4 regions of the Shewanella sp. SP1S2-4 genome follow, and region 4 is predicted to be linked to each of the others. Evidence: predicted binding sites of a transcription regulator. Region 4 holds the regulator's gene; each other region holds the start of a gene.
What was found. The regulator LexA, encoded in region 4, represses DNA repair genes until DNA is damaged. The targets are predictions, from matches to a motif close to TACTGTATNNNNATACAGTA.
Positions count from the first base shown of each region.

Region 1: a site for LexA is predicted at 3,090-3,109, ahead of Q4Q52_RS05830 (S24 family peptidase). Genes of this name have one in related genera too.
Region 2: a site for LexA is predicted at 4,270-4,289, ahead of Q4Q52_RS14325 (YebG family protein). Genes of this name have one in related genera too.
Region 3: a site for LexA is predicted at 3,357-3,376, ahead of recN (DNA repair protein RecN). Genes of this name have one in related genera too.

Region 1 is NZ_JAUOET010000003.1:367,867-373,595, reverse strand. Features, by position in the region: gene Q4Q52_RS05860 (GGDEF domain-containing protein) at 1-395, opposite strand, end outside; tRNA gene Q4Q52_RS05855 (tRNA-Asn) at 600-675, opposite strand; tRNA gene Q4Q52_RS05850 (tRNA-Asn) at 726-801, opposite strand; tRNA gene Q4Q52_RS05845 (tRNA-Asn) at 845-920, opposite strand; tRNA gene Q4Q52_RS05840 (tRNA-Asn) at 953-1,028, opposite strand; tRNA gene Q4Q52_RS05835 (tRNA-Asn) at 1,083-1,158, opposite strand; gene Q4Q52_RS05830 (S24 family peptidase) at 2,266-3,009, opposite strand; gene Q4Q52_RS05825 (hypothetical protein) at 3,300-3,527, shown strand; gene Q4Q52_RS05820 (DNA-binding protein) at 3,520-5,729, shown strand, end outside.
Region 2 is NZ_JAUOET010000015.1:58,144-63,872, forward strand. Features, by position in the region: gene pepN (aminopeptidase N) at 1-415, opposite strand, end outside; gene prc (carboxy terminal-processing peptidase) at 500-2,545, opposite strand; gene proQ (RNA chaperone ProQ) at 2,574-3,200, opposite strand; gene Q4Q52_RS14320 (GAF domain-containing protein) at 3,483-3,941, opposite strand; gene Q4Q52_RS14325 (YebG family protein) at 3,959-4,258, opposite strand; gene Q4Q52_RS14330 (paraquat-inducible protein A) at 4,466-5,098, shown strand; gene Q4Q52_RS14335 (paraquat-inducible protein A) at 5,100-5,717, shown strand; gene Q4Q52_RS14340 (MlaD family protein) at 5,704-5,729, shown strand, end outside.
Region 3 is NZ_JAUOET010000024.1:55,295-61,023, reverse strand. Features, by position in the region: gene barA (two-component sensor histidine kinase BarA) at 1-105, shown strand, start outside; gene Q4Q52_RS17875 (YjaG family protein) at 80-679, shown strand; gene Q4Q52_RS17870 (DUF3319 domain-containing protein) at 861-1,094, shown strand; gene Q4Q52_RS17865 (LysR family transcriptional regulator) at 1,117-2,016, opposite strand; gene Q4Q52_RS17860 (AEC family transporter) at 2,316-3,278, shown strand; gene recN (DNA repair protein RecN) at 3,407-5,065, shown strand; gene Q4Q52_RS17850 (phosphatidylglycerophosphatase A) at 5,214-5,708, opposite strand; gene thiL (thiamine-phosphate kinase) at 5,724-5,729, opposite strand, start outside.
Region 4 is NZ_JAUOET010000005.1:144,267-149,995, reverse strand. Features, by position in the region: gene plsB (glycerol-3-phosphate 1-O-acyltransferase PlsB) at 1-1,690, opposite strand, end outside; gene lexA (transcriptional repressor LexA) at 1,851-2,471, shown strand; gene Q4Q52_RS07715 (cell division inhibitor SulA) at 2,468-2,980, shown strand; gene coxB (cytochrome c oxidase subunit II) at 3,383-4,939, shown strand; gene ctaD (cytochrome c oxidase subunit I) at 4,949-5,729, shown strand, end outside.

The DNA of each region.
Region 1 (5,729 bases), on a different contig from region 4:
GTGTTGCTAATTGCCGTATCAATGGCTTGATTGGCGCTGAGTTTGACTTGTAAACGACCCGCGGCCAATTTTTGTGTGTGGCTGAGGTCGATGGAAAATAAACTGGCTAAAGGATGGGAGTGTTGGCTGTCTAAGCTGCCTTCGGTATGGCTCAGTTGCCCGTCGGTATCATCAATATATTGGAAGAACTGAAATTGGTAGTCTTGAGATAGTTTTTTGAAGAGTTCAGTGCCATTACCTTGCCATTCTTGGTAGCGGATTAAGCTGGATTTAAAACTATCGAGTTCTTGCTGCTGTTGGACTTGCAATTGACTGTTTTCACTTTGATACACCCAAGCAAAAAGACCTAAAAAAATAAGCAGTAAAAAAATTGGATATGATTTTGACATGGCCATAAAAATCCGCTCTAGATTTTGGTGAGTACGAACAGGATAAGTTTAAGTCAAGAATGCTTAAAAACCGCTATCTGTGTGAAGATACTCAGAAATTTGTTTAATAAGCTGGTAACAGTGTAACTGCATTTGCTTAAAAACAAAACGAAAAGAATAAGTTGCCAAGCAGGAGTGAAACTGAGGAATGGGTTGTTGAATTAGAAAATATGGCTCCCCTGACTGGACTTGAACCAGTGACATACGGATTAACAGTCCGCCGTTCTACCGACTGAACTACAGGGGAGTAGAGGGTGCGATATTGCTATCGACTTTTAAGAAATAACACTTTGAATATGGCTCCCCTGACTGGACTTGAACCAGTGACATACGGATTAACAGTCCGCCGTTCTACCGACTGAACTACAGGGGAATCGGGTGCGATATGACTATCGACTTTATTCTGTGTTTTAAATTGGCTCCCCTGACTGGACTTGAACCAGTGACATACGGATTAACAGTCCGCCGTTCTACCGACTGAACTACAGGGGAATCGTTTTAAAACAGCAGTGTAATAATGTAATTGGCTCCCCTGACTGGACTTGAACCAGTGACATACGGATTAACAGTCCGCCGTTCTACCGACTGAACTACAGGGGAATCGATTACATATTGTTACTGCTTGTTCTTACTTGCTTTTACTCTGAGTTAAATTGGCTCCCCTGACTGGACTTGAACCAGTGACATACGGATTAACAGTCCGCCGTTCTACCGACTGAACTACAGGGGAATCGTTTCACACAGTCGTAGCGACTCGTTGAGAACGGAGCGCATAGTAAAACGCTCTGTGGGATGAGTCAACTCGAGTTACTAAAAAAAGTGTAATTATGCTGTTAAGTGCTCATCTAATGTGCATCGTGGTGCAGAATTCGACATTTTTAGTGAAAAACCACTTAACAATTCGCAATATAGCTTTGAACGCCGCTACCGTTCGCAGGGTGAAATTGCTATAAAATTGAAATCACTCGTTAAAAAATAAGCACTTTTGGGAAATCAGTTGAGCTCAGAGTCAATAAATAGACTTAAACAATTTAAATATAAAGCGCTACCAAATATTGCTGCGGGTTTAATTCCTCTTTTCTACTGATTGATAAGCATTGGGTTAGTTTGGTAAGCCAACATAGTGGTGCAGTGTTAAGTTATCGCAGCATAAAGAGGGATATGGAGCTTTGGTAAACCTCAAGGCTTAAACCGTGAGGCACATTACTGTATGGTCGGCGATTAACGAACGCTTCTTTCTTCGGTATGGCATACGTCACCATGTCCGACTAAAGATTGGCTAGCAAGTATGCACCGTAAGCAAGTTAAAGGTTAAGCTGTCTATACGTCGTATGTCGTATATAGAAGACATTTACTGTAAAAGTGAACTATTAATGGCGTTGAAGCGTATCTTAGCTTCGAAAGTAGGATAATTAAGGAGTGCTAGAGTATTAATCACTGGTCTATGCTAGGTTTTAGCTTAGCGCCAACAAGTTATTCAACGAGATTTGATCGCCGTTCATTGCTTTTTAAACGTTAAAGTGTCCAATTCAACACGCAATATGTGACTGATTTTAATTTAGCTTTCATCAAATTAGCCGTATCTGTTACTCAAGTCGAATGGCTTACAACGCAGTGAAGATGTAACCAGTCAAATGGATTGACAATAAGTGAGAACAGCCGAGATTAGTTGAAACTAGGCGGGAAGCCTTGGTGTACAAGAGTTGTTCGAGTGATGTGTTAAGTCGGAAGTGATTCACTAGGATTGATAAAAACAAAGCCGGAGCATAAACAATGCGCCAGCTTTGAAAAAAAATCATAGGTCATTAAGATTGATAAACTCGGAACTGTTAAAGATTTAATCGAGGTTTTTACCCATCCAAACGACTTTGCCAATAATTTGCAGCATTGGCAGTTCCCCCGCAGAGACAATCTGAGATTTATACTCCTTGTTATCACTGATTATCTCTATGCCGCCATCAAACAGTTTCTGCAAGCGCTTAGCATAAAGATCGTCGCCCAGGCGTAACACGAAGATACAGCCATCTTCTAGCGTAGTCTTGCTGATATCAACCAGTAAGCTATCTCCGCTGTGTATAGCGGGCTCCATCGAATTACCTTTGGCATAGACGACTTTAAGATTCTCAGGCTTTAAACCACGGTATTTAAGCCAGTTCTTTCTAAATGAAAGTCGTCTGCGTACACCAGTCTCATCATTAAACGCGCCATGCCCAGTGCTTACCACCACGTCATAGCCTTCAATCAAATAATACTCTTCATTGAACTGGTCTTGGTGGACGTAAACAATACCTTCCTGGGAAATGTCATCGCGTTGGCGATTGGGGTATTTAGGACCATTGCCAGTTGCAAGCCAACGAATACTCACGCCAGCCTCTTCTGCAATACGTATTGCGGTGTCTAACTTAGGTTCTCCACCTTTGATTAGATTACGCAGGGTGCCTTCAGATACGCCAATTTTAATGGCGAACTCACGAACACTATGCTTCCCAATTGCTTCCGAAATGCGGTCAGCAAGAGTGCCGACTTCAGTTGTGGAAGTCGGATCTAAAGTTGGATCTGAATGTAAGGCTTCCGACTTCATTATTTTCCTCGAACCAAAATCTATTTAACGCTCAAGAGAGCAATAGTTATTACTTAAAAACTACCGAATAAGTAATGGTTTACTGAATATTCAAACCGAAACCACATCAATCTTTTGCGCACTAAAATAACTTTAGTGCGTAATTTTCTGCGCAAAAAAACAAAAAGCTGTTGATTTGTGTCTGACTTGGATCTATATTCGCAATACGTTACGCAGTGCGTAACGTATTGTAGTTAAACTGCGTTCGTTCGCAATGCGAACGTAATCAAAATATTAGCACGGTAATTCTTATGAAGATAGAAAGCGCTCGTCATATACATGCAGCCTTGCTCGCAAATGGACAAAGCTGCCGTGTGTGGGCGATTACGCATGGATACAACCCAAGGACGGTTCAGAAGTGCGTTCAATGGTTTGCACCTAATACAGGCCGTAAACCTAAACGCTTAAAAGCCATTCAGATCATGGCTGCTTTATCTGAATACCTTGGTGTTGATTTAGTGGGAGAGCACCATGACTAAGGAATGGTTTAGCACTGTAGAAATTGCAGAGCTATTGGATGTCGGGGATAGACGCGTCCGCGATAGGGCAAAACATGAGAACTGGCAAAAGCAAAGGCGACAAGGGCTAGGTGGGGGATTTGAATATCACCTAAATAGTCTGCCCCTTGAGGCTCGTCAGAAGCTGGCAAAACAGGAAGCGGAGCAGATAGCCAAATCTCCATCGTCTCTGATGCGTGCGGGATCTGCAGTTGCCAAACTACAAATACCTGCCGTGAGTCAAACAGAAAAAGCTAAGAGCATTCAGCAGTTTATAAATCTACCTGATAAAGCGCAAAAGCGGGCTGATGCAAAGATGCTGATCGTCAATGCCAAGGCTAAATTTTGCATGCCTTACCTTGAGGTTCGTAAGCTCGTTGATGGTGAAAAAACATTCTGCGAAGCGTACGCCCAGCGTTCGATTGCACTACCTGAGTGGGTATTCTCAGTGATTAGCAGCGTTTCAGTTGTAACTCTCCGCCGTTGGGAAAAGGTCTTAGCAAAAGAGGGCGTTAGCGCACTCGCAGGCAAATACAAAGCTGAGCGTCCCTGTTTATTGAATGACGAGCCCGATTTAGCCGACTTCTTAAAGGGGCTGATCACCGCCAAACCGCACCTGGCGGGCAAGGCAAAGCAGCTTAAAAAGCTAGCCGAGATCTATGCGATAAAAACCGACATGCCTTGGCAGATCCCAAGTATCTCCAGTATTCGCCGCTGGGTGAATAAATGGATAAGCCAGAATCAAGCGGCTTTTACATTCACCACAAACCCCAAAAAATTCAACGATAAATACCGCACTGCGGTTGAGCAAACCTATCCATGGATGGCAGCGCCAAACGATGTATGGGAATTTGACTCAACCCCAGTCGATGCCATGTTGAAAGAAGGCCGACACACCATTATTGCGGTGATCGACTGCTTCACACGTCGCGTCAAACTGCTTGTTTCGCCTACTTCATCAAGCGAAGGCATTTGCCTGTTAATGCGCAAGACCCTACTGGCTTGGGGAGTTCCAAACCAAGGCGGCTTAATGCGTACCGATAACGGTAGCGATTATGTCAGCCAGCGAACCACGAGCATCTATCACTTACTCGACTTAGAACAAAGCCGAGCTAACCCATACTCAGGTTGGGAAAAGCCCTTTATCGAACGTTTCTTTAAGACGCTCAGCCATGATCTCATTGAGTTACTGCCTGGCTACATTGGCCATAACGTCAATGATCGCGAAGCTATCGAGGCTCGAAAAGAATTTGCGGTACGCCTTAAAGAGCGCAACAAGAAAGAAAACGAGAAAGCGGATTACGATCTCCGTATGACGCAACCGGAATTGCAGCAACTGCTTGATAATTGGGTTGATGCCTATTATCACCTCCGCGCACACGATGGCTTAAAGGGTAAAACACCCAATGAAGTTTACCGCGCAGCTCAATATCAAGTGCGGGCAGTCGAACACCCAGAAGCCTTAGATCTCCTGCTTAATCACGTTGGCGAGTACACCATCCTTAAGGGCTTTATTAAAGCGGGAGGATTGCGTTATACGGCACCGGAAATGTTGGAGCATGAGTGGAAAGGGCAAAGAGTCCGAGTATTCCTCGATCCAACGGATGTCGCTCGAGCGTTTATATACCCGATCAATAATTGGGAAACCCGAATCGAAGCTGTTGATAGCCGTCTTTTAGGTCAAGAGATCAGCCCTGCGGCTTATCGTCAAACCAAAAAAGAAGAAGCCAAGGCACTGCGTAGTTTTAGGGCTGAAATGAAGCAACTCGCTAAAACGTTCAACATAGGCGAGATCCATCAAACCGTCATTGAACACTATGCCAAGCAGGCTAAGTCACTAGTCGAGTTTCCAACCCAGCCAATAGCCCACCAAAACCCCAGCTTAATGGCATTAACTGAGGCCGCAGAGCAGCTCGTTAAAACTAATAAGCCTGGATATAGCGACCAACAAATTGAGCATTTACGCCAGAAGCGTAAAGCGATTGAAGAACGTAAAAACAATATTAATCAACAGCATGCAACCTTAGTGCGTAATGAGCACGAAAAGGCACGTTTGCTTGCAGCTGAATCACTCAACCGTGAATTAACGCCAAAGGAGGATGCATTCCTAAAGGATTACAAAAAGCACAACAAGTTAGGGGCAAAACGCATTGATGAAATCATGGGCCATAAGCGCAGAGCGAC
Region 2 (5,729 bases), on a different contig from region 4:
ATTTGGCTAATACATCGGGACGGTCGAGGAAATAAGTGATCCGTCTAAAGCCCTCAGCCTCACATTGCGTGCAGTAGGCACCATCGGACATATACAGGCCTTCAAGGCTCGAATTGGCCTCGGGATCGAGCTTAGTGACGATGTTCAGCTCAAACTCATCAAGCGCCGTTTCTAAGACTAATTGACCCGCGCTAACATGATAAGGCACTGCTTCACCGTCAACCGTCAGCGAGACCACAGTTAAGTCTTCGCCATCCAATACTAAAGCTTGGGCATGCTTAGAAGCGCGTTTTACCCGACTTATCGCCTGCACATGAGTCTCATTGCCCGCCAGATTAAAGGCTAAGTCGATCGTGTCTATCGTGAAGAGTGGCGCTTGATAATCTTTTAAGTATTTTGCTTGAGCTTGTGTCATTTCGATCCCTTTAACGCTGATCTAAATAAGAAAAAACGCGCCATAAGCGCGTTTTGATATTGGATAAATCGACTCGACTAGCGCCTACTTAGCACTAGTTTTAGCCAGTTTTTGCGCATCAGCCATATCTAAAGTGATATAAGCCGTTTCATCTAAAAATGCGTCTGGCAATTCGGCGTCGTCTTTAATGTCTTCCATGGATTTAACCGGTGCTAAACCATTGGCGACTCGGCGCTCGTTCGTTCTATCGAGGACTTTCTTCTCATCGGCTTCGCGGGAGGCAATGCGCTCACTTTCAACCAGAGAAACTGTCTTCTCTTTGTGGTGCTTTTTAAAGTCGGCAATATCTTGATTGATATAAGCAAACTCTACGCTGCTTTTGATGCGGTTAAGGTGCTTGGCCTCAAGGCTAGTCACTAACTCAGGCGTCACATCATTGAGCGTGCCATATTGCGCCATTGGCACTTTATCCCAAGGCAAGGCATTTTTCTCTTCAGCTTCGCCGTACTCACCTGGCTCTAACGCACTTGGGTAAGCAATGTTTGGTGTCACACCTTTAAGCTGAGTGCTGCCGCCATTGATCCGATAGAACTTTTGAATCGTGTATTGCACATGACCAATTGGCTTTTCATACATGTCGTAGATACGGCCTAAGCTCTTATGCTGCTGCACTGTACCTTTACCAAAGCTAGACTCACCAACAATCAGCGCGCGGTCATAATCTTGCAATGCGGCAGCAAAAATCTCAGAGGCTGAAGCACTGTAACGGTCAACCATAACAGTTAAAGGACCGGCATAACTGGTTTTGCCATCGTTATCACGGTGCGCAGACACACGGCCATCGGCATCACGAATTTGCACCACAGGACCCATATCGATAAAGAGTCCCGTCAGCAACACGGCTTCTGTTAATGCACCACCACCGTTACCTCTAAGGTCGATGACTATGCCTTCAACTTTGGCTTCGTTTAACTTCACTAGCTCTTTTTCAACGTCCTGTGACAGATTCATGTAGAAACCAGGAATATGGATCACACCGACTTTGCGATTAGCGTACTCGCCATCTTTAGGTTCAATCACCTTAGAGGTTGCCGCTCTGTCTTCAAGACGAATTTTATCGCGTACTAAGGTAACGTCGAATGGCTTAGCATTCGAACCACCTTTCTTCGGTAAAATTTGCAGTACGACTTTACTGCCCTTAGGTCCTTTGATCAGATCAACCACGTCGTCTAAACGCCAGCCGATCACATCAACAATTTCACCGCCTTCTTGACCGACGCCGACAATCTTGTCTTCTGGCGACAGTTTTTCGCTGCCAGCCGCAGGGCCGCCAGCAATTAAGCTTTTAATCACAGTGTAATCGTCTTCAAGTTGCAGTTGAGCACCAATCCCTTCAAGGCTTAAATTCATTTCCATTTGGAAACGTTCAGCATTGCGTGGTGACAGGTAACTCGTATGCGGCTCAATGCTGCGTGAGAAGGCATTCATCACGCCTTGGAACACGTCTTCACTGTTGGTTTGAGTCAAACGTTTGATGGCGTTGTTGTAACGCTTTTGCAGGATCTCAACAATCTCAGGCCATTTTTTACCTGTGAGTTTCAGATTTAGCGCATCGTATTTAACACGTTGACGCCATAACTCATTGATCTCGGCTTGATCTTTTGGCCATGCCGCATCGTCACGATCATACTCATAGGCATCGCCAGGGGCGGAGAAGTCCATCTCTTTATCCAGTAGGGATAAAGCATAGACAAAGCCTTCATAACGACGCTTTTGGACGATATCAAACATTTTATAGGCAGGCTCAAGTTCACCAGAACTGAGCATGTCATCGAATTGGGTAGCATAAGGTTTGAAGCTATCAACATCCGCTTGGGTTAACACATTGCGGCGATAGTCTAACTGCTGCAGGTAACGGTCAAAAATTTGCGTAGAAAAGGCATCATCAAGATTAAATCTATGATAGTGCGAACGAGTGTATAAGTCCGTTACCCTTTTGCTCGCGACCTTATGTTGCGCTTCCTGCTTGAGAGTGGGTAACTCGCTGATTTGAATCGTGGGTGGTACGGCCCAAGCCGAAAATCCGACAAAAACAGTGGCGATCGAGGTAGCCAAAGTGAGTTTTCGCATCAACAAGTTACTCCGTTTTAAAAAATGATTACAGCAGGATATGTTCTGCTCTAACTTTAATCGTTAGGCCACTATCAAGCTGAACATGAATATCTTCCTTGTTAATATCAGTAATCACACCGGCTACGGGTGTCATACCTAACTTAACATTGACGCGTTGTTTTTTCGTTAAATCAGTCAATTGTGCTTGGACATAATTTACGACTGGCGCTGCTTTAGGCGCAGGCTTAGCAGGACGCTCAGTTTTAGCACGTTGAGGAACAGCCACCTTTTTAGGTGCTTTCTTCGCCGCAGGCTTAGGTGCGAGTGCTGCACGTTTCGCTTTCGCTTTATCCTGACTCTCTTTCAACATGGCTTGAGCATGGTCAATGTGCTCTTGCTCTAACTCGCCGCAAGGTTCGCCATCCAGATTAACGCGTTGTGCGCCCGCTTTAACGCACTTTAAATAGCGCCAGCTGCTGGTGTAACGTCTTAAGGCAACTCTGAGCTGAGTTTTACTGACTTTAGAATCATCAGCCAACCTTTCAGCCAAATCTTGAAACAATCCGATTTTTAATGGCTTAGTTTCACCTTCAGCAATAAAGCACAAAGGAAATGTTTCATACAAATACGCCAAAATTGCATTGGTGTCGGTCAACTTTTCTGTTGATTCCATCATTACTTCCACAGTCAAAAAGGGACATCGATTCGAGGTGATATATATCAACTTCTTACGTGTCGTTTATCTTCGTTAAACTCAATATTGAGTCAACGTACAAATTAGCATCCTAGCCGCGTTTACTAAAGTTAAAAAAAATATACCTTAACAAATTTTTACAGCTCAAAACACTAAGCTTATTCATTGCATGCCAATCAAACCAGCTTAATGCGTGCAGGCGCATATTATAAGGCGCACGCCACCGATTGCGACTATGAATTATGCGTTATTGTACGCAAATTAATCAAATAGGCAGTTTTCAAAACTTTTAACCAGTAATTCCAGCCCCTTTTGGTCTTCTTCGTCGAAACGATCGAAGATTGGGCTGTCAATATCGAGCACGGCAACCACGTTACCTTGAGCACAAACTGGCACAACGATTTCAGAATTACTGGCAGAATCACAGGCAATATGGCCATCAAATTGATGTACATCGGCCACTCGCTGGGTTTGATTGGTGAATGCCGCCGTACCACACACGCCTTTTCCTAACGGAATACGTGTACAAGCCACTTTACCTTGAAATGGGCCTAATACGAGTTGTTCGCCACGCATAACGTAGAATCCCACCCAGTTCAGCTCAGTCAAATTATCATTGAGTAAGGCTGAAAAATTCGCCATTGCCGCAACAAGGTCGTCTTCCCCTTCCAATAAGGCCAAGGCTTGACGGTTAAGTGACTCATAAAATTTCGATTTCATTACATTTCCTAACAATTTTATTCTGCTGCTTCGGTCTTTTTAGCCGCTTTTTTCGCAGCAGGTGGATTCGTTGGCGTACTATTAACCTGAACGACACCTTTAAGCAAGTTCGTCAGCTCATCTTTATTGTTAGCAAAATAGAATGCGAGCTTTTCGCCCACGCTTTCATCTATACCTAAATCAGCTTTTTGAATGAAGGGGATAAGGTTATCGGCGATATCGAGCATCTTATCGTAGGCATCAGCCTCCTTCTTAGATGTGAATGTCATCTTTTCAACCCCTTCTCTGACCACGACAAACTGTGTTATTACTGCCATGACTGCCCTCGCACTGTTTTTATATACAGTAACTAGAGTGACATAGATTGAACTTGTGATGCAAGTGTTCTGATTAATCTGATATTATTAGCGTACTTTCGTTGCCAAGATTATAAAGCGCTAGACTGTGCAGAACGGCTGATTAGCACTACACTTTGCACCGATCTCGCTGTTATTACTCCTATTTAGGCTAATATATATTTTTATATGCATGAAAACGCAGCAGAAAATTCAGTAATCCTTTGTCGTTCCTGCGATTTAGCAGTCCGCAAACGTGCCTTGCCAAGCGGTGTCAGAGCCCTTTGCCCCCGTTGCAGTACTGCACTTTATGACACTCCGTACTGCTCTGTAAATGGCATGCTCGCCCTATGTATCTCGGCATTAGTGTTTTATTTTCCTGCCAATTTTTTACCCGTACTCGAAATTCACTTTTTCGGCAGTATTCGCACCACCACAGTTTTTCAGGGCGCGTTTGCGGTATTTGACCAAGGTTATTGGGTTGTTGGTTTAGCCGTGCTTGCCGCCGCAGTGATTGGTCCAGGCTTATTACTGTTATCGATACTGACGCAGATTTTGATTGTGAAATGGGGACTGAGTCGTATTTTTTGGCGTAACTCATTGAAGCAATTATTGAAGTTTCATGGCGTATTATCACAACTCACTATGCTGGAAATTTATGTGATCAGCTTTTTGGTTTCATCGTTCCAGCTTTCTGATTTTTCTGACATTTATTTTGGTATGGGCACATTTTGCTTCACTATGTTGTTTCTCGTGACTTTGTTTCTGCAACGAGAGTACGACTTAGAGCACATGTGGACGTTATTGGAAGGTCATCGCTGATATGAAGCAACAAGGTAAAGATATCGGCCTGTGTCTGTGTAAGGTCTGCCGCCAGCTCAATAGTAGTGACCTCAGCCACTGCCAACGCTGTGAAGCTGAGTTGCAGGTCAGGGACTATTCCAGCCTGCAAAAAAGTTGGGCTTTGTTGATTACCGCTGCCATCTTGCTGGTGCCTGCCAACATTTACCCTATCACTATGCTGACCAACCAAGGGCAAGTGCGGCACGACACCATTTTTTCGGGCATTTTGCATCTAGTGCATTCAGATATGTTGCCCATTGCCGTGATAGTTTTTACTGCCAGTATTTTAGTGCCATGGATTAAAATCATTGGCTTATCCATTTATCTGTGCGCGATCAGCTTTGATATTCCGATTTCAAAAAAGAAATTGATGGTGGGTTTTCACATCATCGAATGGATTGGTCGTTGGTCTATGCTCGATTTATTTGTCATCTCAATCACAGTGGCATTAGTGAATATGGGACAACTACTCGACGCTAAACCCGCGCCTGCAGCGACCGCATTTGCCTTGGTTATTCTGTTAACTCAGTTAGCCGCAAAAGTGTTAGACACTCGTTTACTCTGGGATCGATTGGAACCTCAAGATGACACAAATTGAATCGCCGAAAGT
Region 3 (5,729 bases), on a different contig from region 4:
CTAGAGTTACTTGATGAGTTAACTAAGGTAGAATCTGCGGCAAATCAAGTGATATCACAGCTATCAGCGGAAATAACAGATGACCAAAAAAACGGGCTTCTTTAAACGTCTTAAGGCGTTAACACTGCCACAAAAACAACTCTTCGCCACTGCACTTTGCCAACGCATGTTGCCCAACTATCAACTGTTTTCCGAAGTCTGTGAGTTTGGTGACCCTGCTGTGTTGAGTACTGCGTTAGAGCTACTGTGGCAATCCCTGTACGATCCTAAGCTTAAATTCAATATCGATGTGCATCTGCAACGTCTTGAAGATAACACCCCTGAACCCGCTGATTTTGAAGCCTATGGCGTCTATCCAGCCATGGACGCTGTGGTCGCCATATCAACCTTATTGGGTGCGATTCAAGGCAAGATTGAAGAAGATATCGTCAATATCAGCAAACTGTCATCGAGCACAGTGGCTAACTATATCGAAGCCATCAGCGATGTCGATTTAGTCGATGAAGCATTAGATGATTTTGTTTTTGCCCATGAAGTTATGGAAGAAGAGAAAGAGTTACAAAATTCTCTGCTGGAAATTATCGAAGAAAATCCAAAGATCACTGCGGAACTGGTCAAAGGTTTACGCAAAGACATTATCGAAGCGGGCGTATCAAATATCGGCATCAGCGTCGCTTAATTGATGGGGTGCTTGGGGTAACTCAGGCACCCTTATTTCTAAACAATATGTCTAAACAATGTTTCTTAATAATGTTTCTAAACAATAAGCCTCTAGTCTCGACAGCAATCACTTTCAAGCAAGCCCAAAACGAGTAAAACTAAAGCTAGCAAGTTCCATCAGCCAATATTGAGTTATTCCAATGAAAAAGATTGTTTATCAAGGATTTGTCTTAACCAATAGCGAAGGACGAACTGACAGTTGGAAACTGACTATCAAAGATCAGCAGCGTATCGGTTCTTTATTCGAACTGCGGCGTTTAGTGGGATACTTCTTAGAACTCGGCATATTACCCGCGACACGCTCCAGCTTGCAGGACGCGAAACAAACGCAAAATACTATGAGCAAAAACACGGTAAAACCTAAAAGACGTTAAAAATCAGTTCCCCCTCGTTAAATCAACGCATAGAGAATAACTCTGGCGCCTTTGACTGCATAAACTCAATAAAGACTCTTACCTTTAGCGGCTGCTGGCTGCGCTGATGATATAAAATCGAAATCCGCCTCTGCTCGCCAATCCATTCTGGTAATAATACTTTAAGTTTCCCTTCTTTAATCTGCTGTTTTACAAATAGTTCGGGACCATACAAGATCCCGCCATGGCCTAAGGTCGCCTGAATCGCACCGTGTAAATCCGTGAGGGTCAACTTAGTTGGGCCATTAAAATAGAAAGACTCACCGCTCGGATGCTTTAAATGCCAATTAAACAGCGGCCAGACTTTTATCAGTTGATGGGCTTCGAGATCGTCGGGATGCTCAAGTTTAGGTGCCTGAGCCAAGTATTCTGGCGTGGCAAACAGGCAATAATCCAGCTCGCCTAAGGTACTCGACACCCAAGAAGAATCAGGCTGAGCCCCGCCGACAATCGCCACATCTATGCCCTTGTCGATCAAATCCACTAACTCATTGCTCTGGGAAATGTGTAAACGGATATCGGGATACAGGCGGCCAAATTCATTAAATGCTTGAATAAACACGATGGAAATAATCGAAATCGGCGCGGCGATGCGCAAGGTGCCCTCGGGTTTATCGCTGCCCGCACCACTCAGCTCATCAAATTGGGCAACCACACTCTGGTAGCGTTGAAAGAGCGCCAGTCCTTCCTCCGTCAGTCGTAACTTGCGGGTGCTGCGCATAAAGAGCTGTTTATCGAGCTTCTCTTCCAACTTCGCTAACTTGCGGCTCACTGTGGCAATGGGCATATCAAGCTCCTTCGCCGCCTGCGAAAAACTGCCCGCATTGACTAAATGCACAAAAAGGTAGACAAGTTGTAGTTCAGCGCCTAAATCATCACTCATTGCATGTCCTAATTCTGTTCTAGCTGCCCACTTTAGGCACTATATAAAGTCATCAACAATCACAGCGTACGCTAAGTCATTGTGTTTTAAACATCAATTAATCCACTTATACGACCATAGCGCAATAGCCTTAGACTGAAATGATATGTTATTTTGTGGCGAGTTTTACTGCGCTGGCGCTAGTTCTGGTTCTAACGTGACATAAAAAAGGCAAGCGCCCACCTAAAATCATAGCGATAGTAGAAATGACGGTGGTGGCTGAGTTTATTCAAATTTAATCGTAAGGATGAGTGAGGGAAATGACCATTTTAACCCCTCTGTTTGCCGTCTTCGGGATCATGTTGCTCGGCACACTAGTGCAAAAATTAAAACTCTTGCCCGTCGATACGGATCAAGTGCTAAACCAGTATGTGTACTATATTGCGTTCCCTGCGATCATGCTTATCGCCCTCGCCCAGCAGCCGATTGATGAAATTTTGCAATGGGGATTTATTGCGGGCTACAGCACGGCTATGGTGATTACTTATCTTGTCTGCCTTGGGCTCTCGCTGCTTGCTAACCCTAAACAGCATGCGGTTGCCGCCATTCGAGCCCTCAATGCCACCTTTGGTAATACCGCATTTATTGGTATTCCACTGCTTATCCTCTTATTCCCGCAGCAGCAAAGTGCGTTAGTCGCCGCCGCGATTGCCAGCTTATTATCCGTGCTGATGTTTGCCGTCGCCTTAGTCTCGATGGAACTGGCCACAAACACCCAAAGACAACACCACGCCTTAGTCATAATGATGATGGCGGTCGGTAAAAACCCTATCGTTATTGGTAGCTTGATTGGCGTCGGCATTTCGGCGCTAGAGATAAAACTGCCCTCAGGGCTGGCGCTAATGATCCAACAAATTGGCAATACCTCAAGCCCGTGCGCGCTGTTTGCCATCGGTATGGTGCTCGCCAAAGCGATGCGCTACCAGAAAGATAGCAGCGTATTTAGCCCCAAGAATTTTATCGAACTGAGCCTTATCAACCTCTTCAAGCTGGTTATCCAACCGGCACTCGTCTACTTTATGCTTTGCCGTTTTGGCGTGGGCGGCGACTACCTGATCATGGGCGTGCTCTTGAGCGCACTGCCCACTGCGGCGAGCGTGTACTTGCTCGCCCAGCGCTATAACACTCAAGCTTCAACCAGTGCTCAGGGCATTCTATTTGGCACCTTAGTTACTTTCTTCAGTTTGCCTATCTTAGAAAGCTTAGTAAGAACCCATGCATAATCAGTTAATTAAAAATATTTACTGCCAATAATGCCGATTATTTACCCAAGCCACTTTACTGTATATAAAATCAGTATATACTGTTTATCAATACAGTGGTTTGGTATGTTTTTCGACAGGAATTCACTATGCTTTGCCAACTCAGCATTAATAACTTCGCAATCGTCCGTTTTTTAGAACTGGATTTTCGCCCCGGTATGACCAGCATCACAGGTGAAACTGGTGCAGGTAAATCAATCGCCATCGATGCGCTAGGCCTGTGCCTAGGCAATCGCGCCGATGCCAGCAGTGTTCGCCCCGGAGCCAATAAAACCGAGGTCAGCGCCCGCTTTTCCTTGGATGATATTCCACTGGCAAAACGTTGGTTAGAAGATAACGATCTTGAACTCGATGATGAGTGCATCCTACGTCGAACTATTGGTAGCGATGGCCGTTCACGCGCCTATATCAATGGTAATCCAGTGCCGCTGACGCAACTCAAATTACTGGGTCAGTTGCTTATCGGTATTCACGGTCAACATGCGCACCATGCGATGTTAAAAAGTGAACACCAACTCACCTTGCTCGACAGTTATGCCAACCACAGATTGCTTATCGATACGGTTGCCGCCAGTTTTCAACGCTGCAAGCAAATTGAGGCCGATCTAAAGCAACTCGAAGCCTCCCAGCATGAACGTATTGCCCGTAAACAATTAGTGCAGTATCAAGTAGAAGAACTTGATGAGTTTGATCTTAAAGTCGATGAGTTCGATGAAATTGAGCAAGAACACAAACGTCTGGCCAATGGCACTGAGTTGATTGATACCTGTCAGGCGAGCTTAGATATACTCAATGAAGGCGAAGAGAACAATATAGAGTCGCTGCTTAATCGAGTCGTTTCCCTCGCCGAAGATCTGCAAAGCTACGATCCTGCATTAAGCAATATCAACACTATGCTCAATGATGCCTTAATCCAAGTGCAAGAAAGCGCAGGCGAATTACAGCACTATTTGAGTAAGCTTGAACTCGATCCAACCCACTTTGCCTATTTAGAAGAACGGCTATCAAAAGCCATGCAACTGGCGCGTAAGCACCATGTCAGCCCAAATAAACTGGCCGAACATCATTTGGCATTAAAGGCAGAGCTGAGCACCTTAGACAGTGACGAAAGCAAGCTCGAAGAAATTCAACTACAGGTCGATGCCAGCAGAGCCGCTTACCTTAGCAACGCACAAAAACTCAGCCAAAGCCGCGCTAGATATGCCAAAGAACTCGACAAACTCGTGACTCAGTCAATCCACGAACTGAATATGCCCAAGGGTAAATTTACTATCGAAGTCAATTTTCACCAAGAGCAAATGTCAGCCAACGGCAGTGACAATATCGAATTTATGGTCACCACTAATCCTGGCCAACCCTTACAACCGATTTCGAAAGTCGCATCTGGCGGTGAACTTTCACGGATAGGCTTAGGGATCCAAGTGATTACCGCGAAGAAAGTTGCCACGCCAACATTGATTTTCGATGAGGTGGATGTCGGGATTTCCGGTCCCACCGCCGCAGTGGTTGGCCGCATGTTACGCAGCTTAGGGGAATCGACCCAAGTACTGTGCGTGACTCACTTGCCGCAAGTTGCGGGCAATGGTCATCAACACATGTTCGTCGATAAGTTTAATAAGGCGGGCAGTACAGAGACTACAATGAAGTCGCTCGATCGTGAGCAACGCATTCAAGAGCTTGCAAGACTGTTAGGTGGCGATACTATCACTAGCAATACCCTAGCGAACGCAAGGGAACTGCTGCAATAGTAGAATCAAGCAGAAAAGGGATAAGGGATAAGGGATATTCAGCTAATCCCTTCATCCCTTCAATCAAGCTTCAATCAGAAAAATGCAAAATCAAAAGTAAGGGGTAATTGTTGGCCATGCTAACTATCATGCCAAGTTAGCTATCATGTTAGCTAACACACCAGACTAGCCCTTGCAGACAGATAAAGGCAAATACACCCGCTAAAACATCGTCAATCATAATGCCAAAACCACCTTCGACTTTAGCATCGAGCCAACGGATTGGCCAAGGTTTGATGATGTCAAAAAAGCGAAATAAACCAAAGCCCACTAACAGCCAAATCCAGCCCGCTGGTGCCGCTATCATAGTGATCAGTAGTCCAACCACTTCATCCCACACAATAGCACCGTGATCGTGAACCCCCATGTCTTGCGCCGCTTTACCACAGATATAAAATCCTGCGAATACACCCACTAAAGTTAAGCCGATATACCAAGTAAGTGGTAAGGGCGCCATCAATAAATAGAGGGGAATAGCAGCTAAGGTACCAAAGGTTCCGGGCGCTTTAGCGGCGAGTCCGCTACCAAATCCGAGTGCCAAAAAGTGGACAGGATTTTTTAATGACAGGCGCGTTAGCACCTGATCCTTTGACAACCATTTCATTAACATGCTCTTAGCTTAAAA
Region 4 (5,729 bases):
AAGGCACTTTTTTGAGTAGGGTCAGATACAAATCAAGCTGACGCTCCAGCAGACTACGTTCTAAGGCGTTTTGATCTGTCGCCAGCAAAACTAAGCTGGTCAAAGTCACTGAACTCGCGGCTGCGGCATCATTGATACGCGTCATCACCCGATTAGCCAGCACGTTTACCGCTGGCGTTAACCAACTTGGTTTCTGCTCGGGATCATCGGCCAACTCAGCACGCCAGTTTGGCGCACGCTCATTTAAGAAATTTTGCAGGGTAATAGGCTCGCCAAAATTCACGTAACCTTGGCCAAAATTACCTAATTTGCGAATGGCACCGAACACCTGCCACACAGATTCTTTTTTCTTTTTCTTACCGCTTAACTCTTTATGGTAAGTCGCTACTTCCATCACATGGTCATAGCCTAAATACACAGGCACAAGTGTGACAGGACGTTCAATACCGCGCAGTACGCTGTTCATCGTCATGGCGATCATGCCAGTTTTGGGCGCCAATAGACGACCGGTACGTGAGCGGCCGCCTTCGGAGAAATATTCCACCGAATAACCTTTAGCAAACAGTTGATCTAAATACTCACGGAATACTGCGGTATACAGCTTGTTGCCATTAAAACTACGGCGGATAAAGAAGGCACCACCGCGACGGAACATAGGTCCAGCGGGCCAGAAGTTGAGGTTAATACCTGCGGCAATGTGCGGCGGAACCATACCTTGATAGTACAAAATATACGATAACAGCAGGTAATCCATGTGACTGCGATGGCAAGGCACATAAACAATCTCGTGACCATCGTGGTGCAACTGGCGAACTTGCTCGGCACCCTTGATATTGATCCCGCTGTAAAGCTTGTTCCATAACCAAGTTAAGAAACGCTCGGCAATACGCACTAAACTATCTGAGTAATCTGCAGCGATTTCATCGAGATACTCAATGGCTGTCTCGCGCGCTTGGGTCTCTGAAATCTTCTTACTGACGGCTTCTTCTTGAATCGCTTTACGCAACGATTCAGATTTGAGCAACGAATGAAACAGTGCTTGGCGGTTTGGCAGCACAGGCCCTGTCATCACCTTGCGTTGACGACGGAAATGCACCCGCGCGACCCGCGCTAACTTATGGGCAATCCCCATGTCGGTGCCATGCTCGTCGGCCATATAACGCAGGGATACCGCATTCGAAAACTGCACGAAGTTATGTCGACCTAAGAATAGAATCATCAAGCATTTGCGCAGCCAAGTCGGGTTTTCCCGCTCAAACACAGCCGCCTTCATAGTGTCATCTTCTTTCCCTGGTGTGCGGCCCCAATACAGGCTCACGGGTACCAATTGAATGTCTAATTCAGGGCGCTCCTTATGCACGGCTAACAAACGCATAAAGCATTCGAGGAAAGGCTCGTTACCGGCACGCTCGCCAAACAGCGGCTTACGCCCCTGGAGGCAGACAACCCGAGGCGCAATCACACCATTCGCCACTAAGGGCTCATAGGGGCTCGGTAGTCCTAACTTAGCCGTTATTTCACTCAGGGCAGCGATGTCACTCAGCGATTCCGTTTTCATCACATAAGCAAGGGGTCTGGAGGCATCCAGATTCAGATCGGCAAAGGGATCCTGAGGCACAACAATAGTGTGCACTAAGTGTTTTTGGATCCAGCGTAATGATTTCAACCAAAGAGAGTCGTGTTTAGGCATTATTCTTATGCAATTAAGTACGTTTACTAGCCCGGTAGAATACCAGACTATGGGTAATATTCGCTAATTCTCTCCAACATAGCTAAAAAGTGGTTAATACTTGCGCTGCAAATAATACTGTATATACTAACAGTAACTGTATAGAAAAACAGGAAACACCATGAGACCTTTGACGCCACGCCAAGCTGAAATTTTAGAGCTAATTAAACGAAATATTGCCGATACTGGCATGCCACCCACTCGGGCAGAAATCGCGACCCGTTTAGGTTTTAAGAGCGCCAATGCGGCTGAAGAGCATCTTAAAGCGTTGGCGAAAAAGGGCTGCATTGAGATCATGCCAGGCACATCGCGGGGCATTCGCCTACCTGCGGAAGTCGAAGATTTAACTGAAACAGGTTTACCACTTATCGGTCAAGTGGCTGCTGGCGAACCTATTCTTGCCCAAGAACATGTCGAACAGTACTACCAAGTCGACCCGAGCATGTTCCATCCCGCCGCCGATTTCTTACTGCGGGTTAAAGGCGACAGCATGAAGAATATCGGCATTCTCGAAGGAGATTTGCTGGCTGTTCATAAAGTACAACAAGCTAGAAATGGTCAAGTGGTTGTCGCTAGAGTCGACGACGATGTCACTGTTAAACGTTTCGAAAAAAAAGGCAATGTGGTCTATCTACACGCCGAAAATGAAGACTATTCCCCGATAAAAGTGGATTTAGGCTATCAAAGTTTAACAATTGAAGGACTCGCCGTCGGTGTGATCCGTAATGGAGATTGGCTATGAACAAACTACTTGGCAATGCACCCCGCCATCCGGGCTTGTGGCTCGATGAAGTCCGTGATGCCGACTATGACTGGCACCACGCACCTATCGCCTGCATGCCAACTAAGACTCAAGGCCGCCAAGAATTAATCCATCTGAGTGCGCAACTCGCCCAGTTAAGCCAACAGGGCCGTTGGTTAGTGCTCATCAACCCACCGAGTATTGGCTACAAACAAATGCTCGCCAATGCAGGCGTGCGTATGGACAGAGTCTTGCTGGTGCACGCGAAAGATGAAGTGGAAACCCTGTGGGCAATGGAAAAAGCCTTAACAAGTGGTACGTCCAGTGCGGTTATTACCTGGACCCAATCATTGGATGCACGCGATAATCGTCGCCTGCAAATTGTCGCTAAAAGTGCCCGCGCCATGGGCATAGTGCTAGAAGACGTAAACAGTCACTTACATGGCGACGTACGCATTGAGCAAGGTAGCCTCTTCGGCCAACAATCTTTTTTTAGTGCTGTACATTAAATATTCATTTAATTTTTTACCTTGAAAGCCGCCTCGCCTATGAATGTGAGGCTTTTTTTTGGCAATTTTTCAGACAATTAGATAAATAAGTGATCTTGATCAATATTTAAACAGCAAGTATGGTTGGTTTAGTCGGCGATGATATATCGCCGCCCGTGGCAAATAAATCGAGCCGTAATCGAGTTCAAAATGCCACTAAAAATAGAGAACAGATTTATTTCAGTCGTATGTGCCAGCGTGGCTAATACCAGCAGTAATAATACTTAATTAAAAGTAACAGCCGCCAACGCACGTTGAAGTCAAAAAAGCTTTTTTGGGAACTGAAGAGTTTGCATAGAGTTGAGACTTACTGTGTTGCTCTTCTTTGTAGTTGCTATTCGCAATTGGCAGAGGAGAAGTCTTGTGAAGCAATTGTTGTATTGTTTACTCGTGGTGTTATTCGCACCACCGTTGGCCGCCGCGGACATGCGGTTCAACATGACCCCTGGCGTAACCGAGATCAGTGGCAAGGTTTATCACTTGCACATGACCATCTTGTATATCTGCTGCGCCATTGGCCTTGTGGTCTTTGGCGTGATGATTTACGCCATGATCAACCACAGAAAATCCAAAGGCGCTGTCGCGTCCCACTTTCACGAAAGCACTAAAGTTGAAATCGCTTGGACGATTCTGCCATTTATCATTTTGATCTTAATGGCGATTCCTGCGACAAAAACCTTAATTGCGATGGAAGATCCCAGCGACGCCGATCTGACCGTTAAAGTCACGGGTTCCCAATGGAAATGGCATTACAGCTATTTCGATCAAGACATTGATTTTTACAGCATACTCGCAACCCCTAGAGCACAAATCGACGGTACCGAAACCAAGGGTGAACACTACCTATTGGAGGTCGATAAGCCGCTCGTTCTGCCGATAAATCGCAAAATCCGCTTTTTGATGACCTCTGAAGATGTCATCCATTCATGGTGGGTACCTGCTTTTGCCGTGAAGAAAGATGCCAACCCAGGATTTATCAATGAGGCTTGGACTCGCATCGACAAACCCGGTATTTACCGTGGTCAATGCGCCGAACTTTGCGGTAAAGACCATGGTTTTATGCCGATCGTAGTGCAAGCCATACCCGAAGCCGAGTTTGAAGCTTGGGTGACGGAGCAGAAACAAGCCGCAGGCGCGGCGGCAGAAGCCGCTCAAGCCGCTTTATCACAGACCCTTAGCAAAGATGATCTGATGACCCAAGGTGAGCAAGTTTACCTCGGGCACTGCGCAGCCTGCCACCAGCCCAATGGCGAGGGGTTACAAGGCGTATTCCCACACCTCAAAGGCAGTCCGATAGCAACGGGACCGCTCAGCGGCCACCTTGAAATTGTGCTCAACGGTAAAACGGGTACGGCTATGCAAGCCTTTAGTAAGCAATTGACTGCACAAGAAATTGCCGCTGTGATTACCTATGAGCGTAATGCTTGGGGCAATAATACTGGCGATGCTGTACAGGCCAAAGACGTCAACGAGCACATGAACGGTAGTGCAGGCACACAGGCACCTGCTACCGCACCAGCCAATACGACCCCAACTCCCGCACCTACAACTGAGCCCGCAGCAGTTGTCGACTCCGCAACCATAGTGGATCCGGCGAGCCTCCCCACTCTCACCCATGAGGCACTGATGGCCGAAGGTGAAACTGTCTACACCACCACTTGTGCGGCCTGCCATCAGTTGACGGGAGCTGGCATACCACCCGCCTTCCCCGCCCTCGCTGGCAGTGCTATCGCCACTGGGCCCGTCGCCAATCATCTCGATATTGTGATGCACGGCAAAACAGGCACGGCTATGCAAGCATTTGGCAAACAACTCAGCCCACAGCAACTCGCAGCAGTCATTACCTATGAGCGCAATGCTTGGGGCAACAATACCGGCGATACAGTGCAACCTGCTGATATCGCAAGCCATGGACAGTAGGGGATTATGATGAGCACAACGACTCAAGATCAAACCGCAGCCCATGATGACCATCATCATGGTGCGCCAAAGGGCATCATGCGCTGGGTGCTAACCACCAACCATAAAGACATTGGTACTTTGTATTTATGGTTCAGCTTCATTATGTTTTTAACCGGTGGCGCTATGGCCATGGTGATCCGCGCTGAACTGTTTCAGCCCGGATTACAATTGGTCGAGCCCAACTTCTTTAACCAAATGACCACAGTCCATGGGCTGATCATGGTATTCGGCGCGGTAATGCCCGCCTTTACTGGGCTAGCAAACTGGCTGATCCCTATGATGATTGGTGCGCCCGATATGGCGCTGCCACGGATGAATAACTGGAGTTTTTGGATCTTACCCTTCGCCTTTACCATCCTACTCAGTTCGCTGTTTATGGAAGGCGGCGGACCTAACTTTGGTTGGACTTTCTACGCGCCACTGTCTACCACTTATAGTCCTGACAGCACGGCACTCTTCGTGTTCTCTATTCATATCATGGGGATAAGTTCGATCATGGGCGCAATCAACGTGATTGTAACCATAGTGAATTTACGTGCGCCCGGCATGACATGGATGAAGTTGCCGCTGTTTGTGTGGACTTGGCTTATCACTGCATTCCTGCTGATCGCTGTGATGCCCGTACTTGCGGGCGCTGTAACTATGGTGCTGACCGATAAGTTTTTCGGCACTAGCTTCTTCGACGCCGCGGGGGGTGGCGATCCTGTGATGTTCCAGCATATCTTCTGGTTCTTCGGCCACCCCGAAG